2 regions of the Undibacterium sp. GW821-FHT07F11 genome follow, and region 1 is predicted to be linked to the other one. Evidence: predicted binding sites of a transcription regulator. Region 1 holds the regulator's gene; the other holds the start of a gene.
The links. The regulator sigma-54, encoded in region 1, starts transcription at its own class of promoters, with help from an activator protein. The targets are predictions, from matches to a motif close to TGGCANGNAANCTGCTTT.
Positions count from the first base shown of each region.

Region 2: AC07OI_RS26790 (pilin) is a predicted target of sigma-54. The motif match lies at 1,808-1,825, and genes of this name have one in related genera.

Region 1 is NZ_JBWKQH010000012.1:53,782-58,992, reverse strand. Features, by position in the region: gene AC07OI_RS26270 (KdsC family phosphatase) at 1-254, shown strand, start outside; gene lptC (LPS export ABC transporter periplasmic protein LptC) at 251-895, shown strand; gene lptA (lipopolysaccharide transport periplasmic protein LptA) at 910-1,479, shown strand; gene lptB (LPS export ABC transporter ATP-binding protein) at 1,481-2,236, shown strand; gene AC07OI_RS26250 (RNA polymerase factor sigma-54) at 2,248-3,738, shown strand; gene hpf (ribosome hibernation-promoting factor, HPF/YfiA family) at 3,846-4,193, shown strand; gene AC07OI_RS26240 (enoyl-CoA hydratase/isomerase family protein) at 4,793-5,211, shown strand, end outside.
Region 2 is NZ_JBWKQH010000012.1:175,329-180,539, reverse strand. Features, by position in the region: gene AC07OI_RS26800 (pilin) at 91-552, opposite strand; gene AC07OI_RS26795 (pilin) at 717-1,175, opposite strand; gene AC07OI_RS26790 (pilin) at 1,304-1,762, opposite strand; gene AC07OI_RS26785 (FHA domain-containing protein) at 2,202-2,810, opposite strand; gene AC07OI_RS26780 (Stp1/IreP family PP2C-type Ser/Thr phosphatase) at 2,840-3,646, opposite strand; gene sucD (succinate--CoA ligase subunit alpha) at 4,112-4,993, opposite strand; gene sucC (ADP-forming succinate--CoA ligase subunit beta) at 5,012-5,211, opposite strand, start outside.

The DNA.
Region 1 (5,211 bases):
TCCTGGGACTGCTGGAGAGGCTGGATATTCCCGCACAAGAATGCGGCTTTATCGGTGACGACGTGATTGATTTGCCGATACTGACCAGGGTCGGCTTTGCAGCCAGCGTACCGAATGCCCATGCCGAAGTACAACAGCGCGTGCCATACATCACCAAGGCCAATGGCGGCCAGGGTGCAGCGCGCGAAGTCTGCGACTTCATCCTGCGCGCCCAGGGTAAATATGAACAGGCTTTACAAGCATATCTGACATGAAACCCCAAATGACCATAGACCGCTTCCGCATCTGGCTGGCCGTGATCCTGCTGGGCGTGATCACCATGGGCACCATCTGGGTCATGGAAGTCATACGCCGTCATGCCGATGATGAGCAAAACCGCAGTTCGGCCAGATCAGCGCCTGATTACTATGTGGAGAAATTCAATTTCATCCGTCTGTCGAATAATGGCAAGGCCAATTACCACATCACCGGCGACAGCCTGGTGCATTTGCCACGTACCGACAATATAGAAATCAAGCACCCGCAGATCAATAGTTTTGACCAGGACAGGCCGCCCCTGCATCTGCGTGCTGACCTGGCTGTAGTGTCACAAAAATCATCACTGGTCACACCCAGGCGCGAACATGACGAAGTCCATCTGCATGACAATGTCAGTATGGAAAGACCGGAGGGTCTGAGTTCACAGTTCGTGCGCGTGGAGTCAGATTATCTTTTGCTATTGCCGGATGATGATATCGTGAAAACCGATAAACCCATTTCGGTCACGACGGGAAAACTAAGCTCTACAGCAACAGGCATGATTGCCAATAATTCTACTCAAAGCCTGGCGATGCTGAGCAAGGTCCACATTCAACTCAAGAAGCGTGAACCGGCTCCCAAAGCCAGCACAAAATAATGAAGAAAGCGAATATGCGTATGATCAATACACCATTCAGCGTCGCCCGCTTATTGGGTCTGGCCTTTCTGAGCCTGGCCTGCGTTTCTGCCCATGCAGAAAAAGCCGACAGTAATAAAGAGACCATCATCGAAGCCGGTTACGGCGAGAGTGATGGCAAGACCAGTGTGCGCAGATTGTCCAAGGGTGTCTCTTTGGTACGTGGCACACTCAACGTCAAGGCAGAAAATGCCGTGGTTACTGAAGCGCCTAATGGTGACCAGTTCGTCGTCCTCACCGGTGGCAGCAACCGCAAGGTCACCTTCCGCCAGAAACGTGATGGCGGCCCGGACCTGTGGGTGGATGGTGAGGCTGACCGCGCTGAATACAATCAGAGTACAGAAATCGTCAAGTTCATTTCCAAGGCCAAGGTGCGCTACCTGGAAGGTAAACGGGTCACCCAGGAACAGGAAGGCGAATACCTGTCTTACGACAGCAAAAATGACTTTTTCATCGGCACCAATTCGACCAGTGGCCAGCATGTGGATGGCTCTGGCAGCCTGAAAATCATCTTGCAACCAAAACCAGAAAAACAGGCTAATTAAGATGACAGCACAGTCCAGCAGCACCTTGCTCGTCAAGGGCCTGCAAAAGCGCTATGGCGCGCGCCAGGTGGTGCGCGATGTTTCCCTGCTATTGAAAAGTGGCGAGGTGGTGGGTTTGCTGGGGCCGAATGGCGCAGGCAAGACCACCTCGTTTTACATGATCGTGGGCCTGGTGCCTTCCGACGCCGGGGATATCACGATTGATGACGTGAATATCTCGCAACTGCCTATCCATGAGCGTGCAGTACTGGGTCTGTCTTACCTGCCCCAGGAAGCTTCGGTATTCCGCAAACTGACGGTGGAAGACAATATCCGCGCCGTACTCGAATTGCAAAAAGACAGTGAAGGCAAATATCTCGGTGCCAAGAAAATTGAGCAAAGGCTCAATGCCCTGCTGGCAGATTTGCAGATAGAAAAGATACGTGAAAGCCAAGCACTATCACTCTCAGGTGGTGAACGCCGTCGTGTCGAAATTGCCCGCGCGCTGGCGACCAACCCACGCTTTGTTTTGCTGGATGAGCCCTTTGCTGGCGTTGACCCGATTGCCGTCATCGAAATTCAACGCATTGTGCGCTTCCTCAAGGAACGCGGCATCGGTGTGCTGATCACCGACCATAATGTGCGCGAGACCCTGGGCATCTGCGATCACGCCTATATCATCAACCAAGGTGCGGTACTTGCCAGTGGCAAGCCTGACGACATCATACAAAATGAATCTGTACGTCGCGTTTATCTCGGAGAACACTTCCGGATGTGACGGGAATCATCATGAAACAAAGCCTGCAACTACGTACCTCACAACATCTGGCCCTGACGCCGCAATTGCAGCAATCAATACGATTATTGCAGTTATCGACTCTGGAATTGCATCAGGAGCTGGAGACGCTGCTGACCGACAATCCCATGCTGGAGCGCGTCGATGACCCACTTGATCACGCCGTGCGCCTGCTGGCAGACGGTGCCATCAATACCAGCAGCACCTCTGCCGATGCTGGCATGGAAGCACCCGCAGCAAGAGACGACAGCGACAAGTCTGCAGAACCTGCGGCGGCTGATGCTGAAACCGTCATCAGCAATGACAGCACCACCTCCAGTGAAGAAGACTGGGGTTTTGATGACGTGCAGCATGGCAGCAAGTCTGGCGATGATGAAGATGGCCGCCCACAACTGGGCGCAGCCCATGTCACCCTGCGTGAACACCTGCTGGAACAGATGCGCCTGAACCTGCGCGAGCCGCGTGACCGAGCCCTGGTCGAGCTGATGATAGATGCGCTTGACAGCAACGGTTACCTGACTGAAACCTTGGATGAAATACATGCCAGTTTGCCACTGGAATTGTTCGTAGAACCAGAAGAACTGGCTTTTGCCCTGAACATGCTGCAGAGCTTTGACCCTGCCGGTGTTGGTGCGCGCAGCCCTTCAGAATGCCTGGCACTGCAAATCAGGCGCTTGCCCAAGATTGCTTTTGTCACGCGCAGGCTGGCGTTGCAAATTGTTGAAACGCAACTGAGTTTATTTGCGCAAAGAGATTTCACAAAACTCAAGAAAATACTCGACTGTGATGACGAAGATTTGCGCGATGCACAAACGGTCATCCGTATGTGCAAACCCAGACCCGGCATCGCTTTTGCTGCCGATGAATCTGACTATGTTGTACCAGACGTCATCGTCAGAAAATCCGGTAACGGCTGGCAAGTCATGCTGAATCAGGATGTCATGCCCAGGCTGCGGGTAAGCAGTATGTATGCCAACATCATGAAGCAAAATCGCGGCGAGGCAGGCATGGGTGCGCAACTACAGGAAGCACGCTGGCTCATCAAGAATATGCGGCAACGCTTCGAGACCATATTGCGCGTTGCACAAGCGATAGTCGAAAGGCAACGCAATTTTTTCACGCACGGTGCTGTTGCCATGCGCCCCCTTGTTTTGCGCGAAATTGCTGATACACTAGGATTACACGAGAGCACTATCTCACGTGTAACAACCCAAAAATACATGTTGACCCCACATGGCATGTTTGAGTTGAAGTACTTTTTCGGCAGCCATGTCGCGACGGAAACAGGGGGTGAAGCATCTTCCACCGCGATACGTGCACTCATCAAGCAGCTGATAGGAGCAGAAGACCAGAAAAGCCCACTCTCTGATAGCAAAATTGCAGACATGCTGGGTGAACAGGGCATGGTAATTGCCCGACGGACAGTTGCCAAATACCGTGAAGCCCTCAAAATCCCCCCAGTGAGTTTGCGTAAATCTTTGTAAGCAGTCCTTGTAATCACGGTTTGAATTGCTATATATGATTTAGCTCAAGGCAAATAAATGCCAGGAGCTTATCGTTACAGCAAGTAACATCACTATAGGAGCACAGTATGAATCTCACCATCAGTGGACACCACGTCGAAGTAACTCCTGCAATTCGTGAATATGTACATACCAAACTAGAACGTATCAGGCGGCATTTCGACCAGGTCATTGATATCGCCGTCATCCTGACGGTGGACAAGCTCCGGGAAAAGGAAAAACGACACAAAGCCGACATTAATTTGCATATCAGCGGTAAAGATATCCACGTTGAAAGTCTGGCGCATGATCTGTATGCAGCCATTGATGCACTGGTAGACAAACTGGATCGCCAGGTCATCAAGCATAAAGATAAAATGCAAGACCATCAGCACGACGCCATCAAGCACATACCTGATCCGGCATCGGCTTCATAAAGACCCCAGTCCTTACCCGAACAGGGTTGTGGACATCCAAAACAAGGACGCTAGAAGGCGTCCTTTTTGTTGGGTGATTGGTTTTGATTTAATGATTTACCTCAATCATTAATTGAATTGCCCTGCGACAATCCGTACACATAATAACCGTCATTCCAGCGTGCTTTTAGCTGGAATCCAGCGGCGTTCGTTATATGCCGTGGCTCTTGTTGCAAGTGGCACTTTGACTAAAACGTTTGCCCTCCGTGGATACAAGCCGGGTCTCGGCCCGGCAGCCGAAATACTTTCTTTGCGTCGCCAAAGAACGTATTCAAAGAAAGGCGACCCAGGCGTCGTCGCCCCCTGAAGGGGGTTCCCGTTTGTGCTGTACAAAAAATGGGAAGGCCCGAAACTCGCTTCGCTCAAACAGCGGTCCTTCTTAATCCATTTTCTGTACGGCACAAACGGCGTCGACACATGGGAACTGCTAACGTCAAAAACAACAGCAACGAGCATGCAGTCCTTACGCTATTTCCTCATAAGCATAGACACCCCGTGACGACCAAGCCTGACAAAGTTAAAATAGCAGCTTCATCCTCTACCCTGCATAGTCAACCATTATGAGCGAATTTGTCCTCACCTCCGTCAAGAACAATATAGGCTATATCACCCTGGACAGGCCCAAAGCGCTGAACTCGCTGTCTCTCGATATGGTAAGAGCGCTGACGACGACCTTGCTGGCCTGGCAGGATGATCAGAATGTGCGTGCGGTGTTTATCCATAGCAGCAGCGAGAAGGCATTTTGTGCTGGTGGTGATATCCGTTTCTTCTATGACGTTGGTACTGCCACACCCAGAGGTGACTCGGCCCTGCTGGAAGATTTTTTCACCGAGGAATATGCCTTAAATCATTTAATCCATTTCTACCCAAAACCCTATATCGCGCTGATGAATGGCGTGGTCATGGGTGGTGGCATGGGTATTGCGCAAGCAGGTGAAGACTGTCGTTTGCGCATCGTCACGGAGCGTACCAAGATGGC
Region 2 (5,211 bases), 120 kb from region 1:
GTGCTGAAGCTATGTAAGCGACGCTCAACTATCAGCACCTTGTATGGGGAAATGGTTCAATAATGATTCAAGACAATCTGACAAAATCTGCTAGCAACCGCCCTGCCCGGCTTTCAAACCGCGAACTGGATCACAGATAGTACCCGAAGCAGTCCATAACATATTCGCCTGACCAGACAGGGTCGAAGGGGTAAGCGTCACCGACAAGGGGGTACCTGCGCTGGTTGTCGCTCCAGTTGACGCTTGGGTAATAGCCCCCGTACCGGCGATAGTTGGAGCTGCCCCCGTCAAAAACTTGGATGTTGCAACTGTAGGTATTCCATTCGTCCCCATGCTCGTACAGGCCGTCCAGGCTCCATCCGTTTGAAAGCAGAGCGACATTGCAGTCTTCAAGCTGTGTAGTTCGGCAATTGCACCTGCTGCTCTGGTACGTGACGTATAGTCAGCGTACTGAGGCAAGGCGATAGAGGCCAAGATACCAATAATGGCCACAACGATCATCAACTCAATCAGTGTGAATCCCTTTTGCAGCATTTTCAGTTGAGATTTCATGTCGTTTCTTTTTCTTTTGATCATTTGCTTATCATACCCTGACAATATTATCGGCAGTCGAATTGAACTCACAATGCGAGCAGCAATGCAAGTACAGTGAAATTAAATTGAAAAAAGCCCGTTACCGGGCTTTCGCAAGACATTGCAGGGGCTCACAATAAAACTTAGCAGCCACCTTGACCTGTTTTCAAACCACGTACTGGATCACACAGTGTACCTGCAGTTGTCCACTTCATGTTTGCCTGACCAGACAAGGTAGAAGGTGACAGTGTTGCAGCCAAAGCTACACCAGCGCTGGTTGTTGCGCCAGTTGAAGATTGCGTGATGATACCTGTACCAGCAATAGTTGGCAGAGCTGGCAGGAACTTGGAAGTAGCAACTGTAGGGATTGCGTTTGTGCCCATTGTTGTACAGTTAGTCCATGCACCTTCGTTTTGGAAGCAGATAGACATGGCAGATTTCAAGCTGTCCAACTCTGCAATCGCGCCAGCAGCACGAGTACGGGATGTGTAATCAGAATACTGAGGAATAGCGATCGCAGCCAAGATACCGATAATTGCAACAACAATCATCAATTCGATCAGTGTAAAGCCGCGTTGCAGCTGTTTAGGGATAGCTTTCATCTTAAATTCTTTCAAAAATTTTTATGGCACTACTAACAATATTAAGTAAACAACAAGCAAAAAAGATACCTTACAAAAGCAAAAAAGCCCGTTGAACGGGCTTTTTTTATTGCAAGAGCTGCTAAGAATTAGCAACCGCCTTGACCTGTTTTCAAGCCACGTACTGGATCGCACAGTGTACCTGCAGTTGTCCACAGCATGTTTGCTTGGCCGGACAATGTGGAAGGTGACAGTGTTGCAGCCAAAGCTACACCAGCGCTGGTTGTTGCGCCAGTTGAAGATTGCGTGATGATACCTGTACCAGCAATAGTTGGCAGAGCTGGCAGGAACTTGGAAGTAGCAACTGTAGGGATTGCGTTTGTGCCCATTGTTGTACAGTTAGTCCATGCGCCTTCGTTTTGGAAGCAGATAGACATGGCAGATTTCAAGCTGTCCAACTCTGCAATCGCGCCAGCAGCACGAGTACGGGATGTGTAATCAGAATACTGAGGAATAGCGATCGCAGCCAAGATACCGATAATTGCAACAACAATCATCAATTCGATCAGTGTAAAGCCGCGTTGCAGCTGTTTAGGGATAGCTTTCATTATGAACTCCAGGAAAAAGTTGAAATCAGGAACTACGCTTCACATGTAGCAATCACCGTGCCAGTTTTTGTTTACTGGGCAACTACGCATTTTCTTATGCGGAAATCGTAAGTTTCATGAATCATCGGACAAGAAGTGACGAAATGCGTCAATAGTTGACATTTTATCCATGCTAATATTTGTCAATGTTTGTGTCAGATCACAAAGACGACTGACAAGTCTGTCAGTCATGTAAAAAATTGTTTCAAGACTTGATACAAATTTGAAAAGAATATTTCTTGGCGCCAGAACTACGTTACACACGTGTGCACGCAAATGCACTTGGACAGGGCTGACAATAATTACTGCTCAGAAAATAGTAACGCGGAAAATCAGGTCGTGAGACTTGAGCTATCCCTGCCGCATAAACGCTGGCAGGGATCAGGGATATAGCATCTGATTAATAGAAAATCACGGCCATTTTTGTCCCTGCCAGCTCTATCATGTCTGCATGCTTGAGGGTATGTGGTTTGTCCTTGATGGACTGGGTATTGACTGTGGCCGATGCACTGCCTTCTACCTGGGCGATGACATAGTCCTTGCCCTGCTGGGTAATAGCAATAACCTGGGTGCCAGGGCTGCCTATTGTAGTAACAGCCTTGATCAGGTTGAGTTCCTTACCTGAATTAGGGCCGGTCATGACCTTGATCTTGGCCCTGGGCTTATCGACAGAAGCCGGTTGCACCTGGCCTGGCTCGGGTACAAAAGTCTGCTTGCCTGACTCTTCTACCTGAAACCGTAGTTTGTATTTACCGATGTCGATGACATCATCATGCTGCAACAGGTGTTTTTTGACAGGCTGTGCATTCACCATGGTGCCGTTAGTGCTACCAAGATCAAGTACAAAAGAACCATTGGAAGAGGTATCTATCGCGGCATGCTGACCGCTGACCGTCAGGTGATCGATGACAATATCATTACTAGGGCGCCGACCTACCGTGAGGCGTGATTTGCTGATAGTGATTTCTTGCTGAACCAAACCATTAAAGGTGACGATAATTTTCGCCATAAATCTCTCATCAATTCATAACCCCCGACCTACCGGGTAAATGTTCTTTGCAACCAGGACTTGTTTTCTTCGTTGACCAGGCGGAACAGGACAACTGAAATATTATCCAGCCCCCCCCTGTCCTTGGCACCATCGATCAGCGCTTCGGCACAACGGTCAAGGTCAGACTCGTACTGTCTGATCAAGGATTGGATTTCATCATGCCCAAGCATATCGGTCAATCCATCTGAGCACATCAGATACAAATCTTCTTCTTCAGTATGGTGCGTATGCAACTCCGTGTGCACCTCAGCCAGTGTACCGACCGCCCTGGTAATCAGATTCTTAATAGAAGAATAACGTGCTTCTTCTTCAGTAACCAGCCCGGCATTAATTTGCTCCTGCAGCACGGAATGATCCTGCGTCAGGCGTGTCAATACGCCTGAGCGATAGCGATAAGCACGGGAATCCCCGACGTGCGCCAGCAGGAGCTTATCTTGCAAACAACATGCCACCACCACCGTGGTACCCATGCCTGCGCATTCTGGATTGGTTTGCGCCGTATATAAGACGTTGCGATTAGCCAGCTCGACCGACTCGGTGATCCAGCGCGCCATCGCCAATGGCCTTGGCCCCATGGATGGGAACCAGATGGCATCCATCTTGCTACATAAATATTCAGCGATGATTTGGGCGGTCATGGCGCTGGCGACTTCGCCCGCGTTATATCCCCCCATGCCATCAGCCAGGACCGCACAGCCATAGTCGGCACAAACGATGATGGCATCTTCGTTGTGCGACCTGACTAAGCCCGTATCAGATAGGGCAGCAAATGTTAATACGCGCTGGTATGGCATCAATAAACGCTGGGATAAATCCTGGAGTGAATAAATTTATATTAATTAGATAAGATTTTGAAGTTATCTTATATTCGGATTATCTTAATGAGAGCTTAAGCAAAACAACCAGTCTTACTTTGCAAACCCGCCTTTGGTGCGACTATGCGACTGCGCGACCGTATTTTAAAAATACTGCCGTCTGGGAGTTGCCTGATAATTTTGCGTAAATCCTCTTTTTCTTTCTCTACCTATATTTTTTAAATTTGTTCTCTGGCTTGGCCCTTCACAAATTATTTACACAATAAGCTAAATAATCAGTTAAGCCAAACATACACAATTTAATAGCCAATGGCTACGTATGTTTAAGCTTAACATTAAGGAAATCTATTTGCACGGATATCCACAAGAAACCCAGGCATAAATAAAAAAGAGTCGCAAAATTTGCGACTCTTTTTCTTGCTAAGCAGCTTTACAGCGCTTAACTTACAGCATGGCTTTCAACAAACGCGCCATTTCTGACGGGTTTTTAGTGGCCTTGATGCCGCATTCTTCCATGATGTCGAGCTTGGCTTGTGCCGTATCAGCACCACCAGAGATCAGCGCGCCTGCATGGCCCATGCGCTTGCCCGGAGGCGCAGTCACACCGGCGATGAAGCCAACAACCGGCTTCTTCATGTTGTCGCGTACCCAGTAAGAAGCATTCGCTTCATCCGGGCCACCGATTTCACCGATCATGATGACAGCATCAGTATCTGGATCATCATTGAACATCTTCATGATGTCGATGTGTTTCAGACCATTGATAGGGTCGCCACCAATACCAACAGCAGAAGACTGACCCAGACCCAGCGCAGTCAGTTGACCCACTGCTTCATAAGTCAGAGTACCGGAACGGGAAACCACGCCGATACGACCTTTACGGTGGATATGGCCTGGCATGATACCGATCTTGATTTCGTCTGGTGTAATCAGACCTGGGCAGTTAGGGCCGAGCAATTTTGTTTTGCTGCCGGCTTTAGCCATGCGGTCTTTCAACATCATCATGTCACGGACAGGGATGCCTTCAGTGATGCAAATTGCCAGGTCCAGGTCAGCTTCTACGGCTTCCCAGATGGCAGCGGCTGCGCCTGCTGGTGGAACATAGATAACGGAAACTGTCGCGCCAGTAGCAGCTTTAGCTTCTGTCACGTTAGCAAAAATCGGGATGCCTTCGAAATCTTCGCCAGCTTTTTTCGGGTTCACGCCAGCGACGAAACAGTTTTTACCGTTTGCGTAATCGCGGCACATGCGAGTATGGAACTGGCCAGTTTTGCCAGTGATACCTTGGGTGATGACTTTAGTGTCTTTATTGATCAGGATGGACATATCTGTTCCTTGCGATTATTAAGCTTGAGCTGCAGCAGCTGCAACAACCTTCTGTGCTGCTTCTTCCATCGTGTCAGCCGCGATGATAGGCAGGCCAGAGTCAGCCAGCATCTTCTTGCCGATGTCTTCGTTAGTACCCTTCATACGCACAACCAGTGGTACTTGCAGGGAAACTGCCTTGGATGCAGTGATCACGCCTTCAGCGATCACGTCGCAAC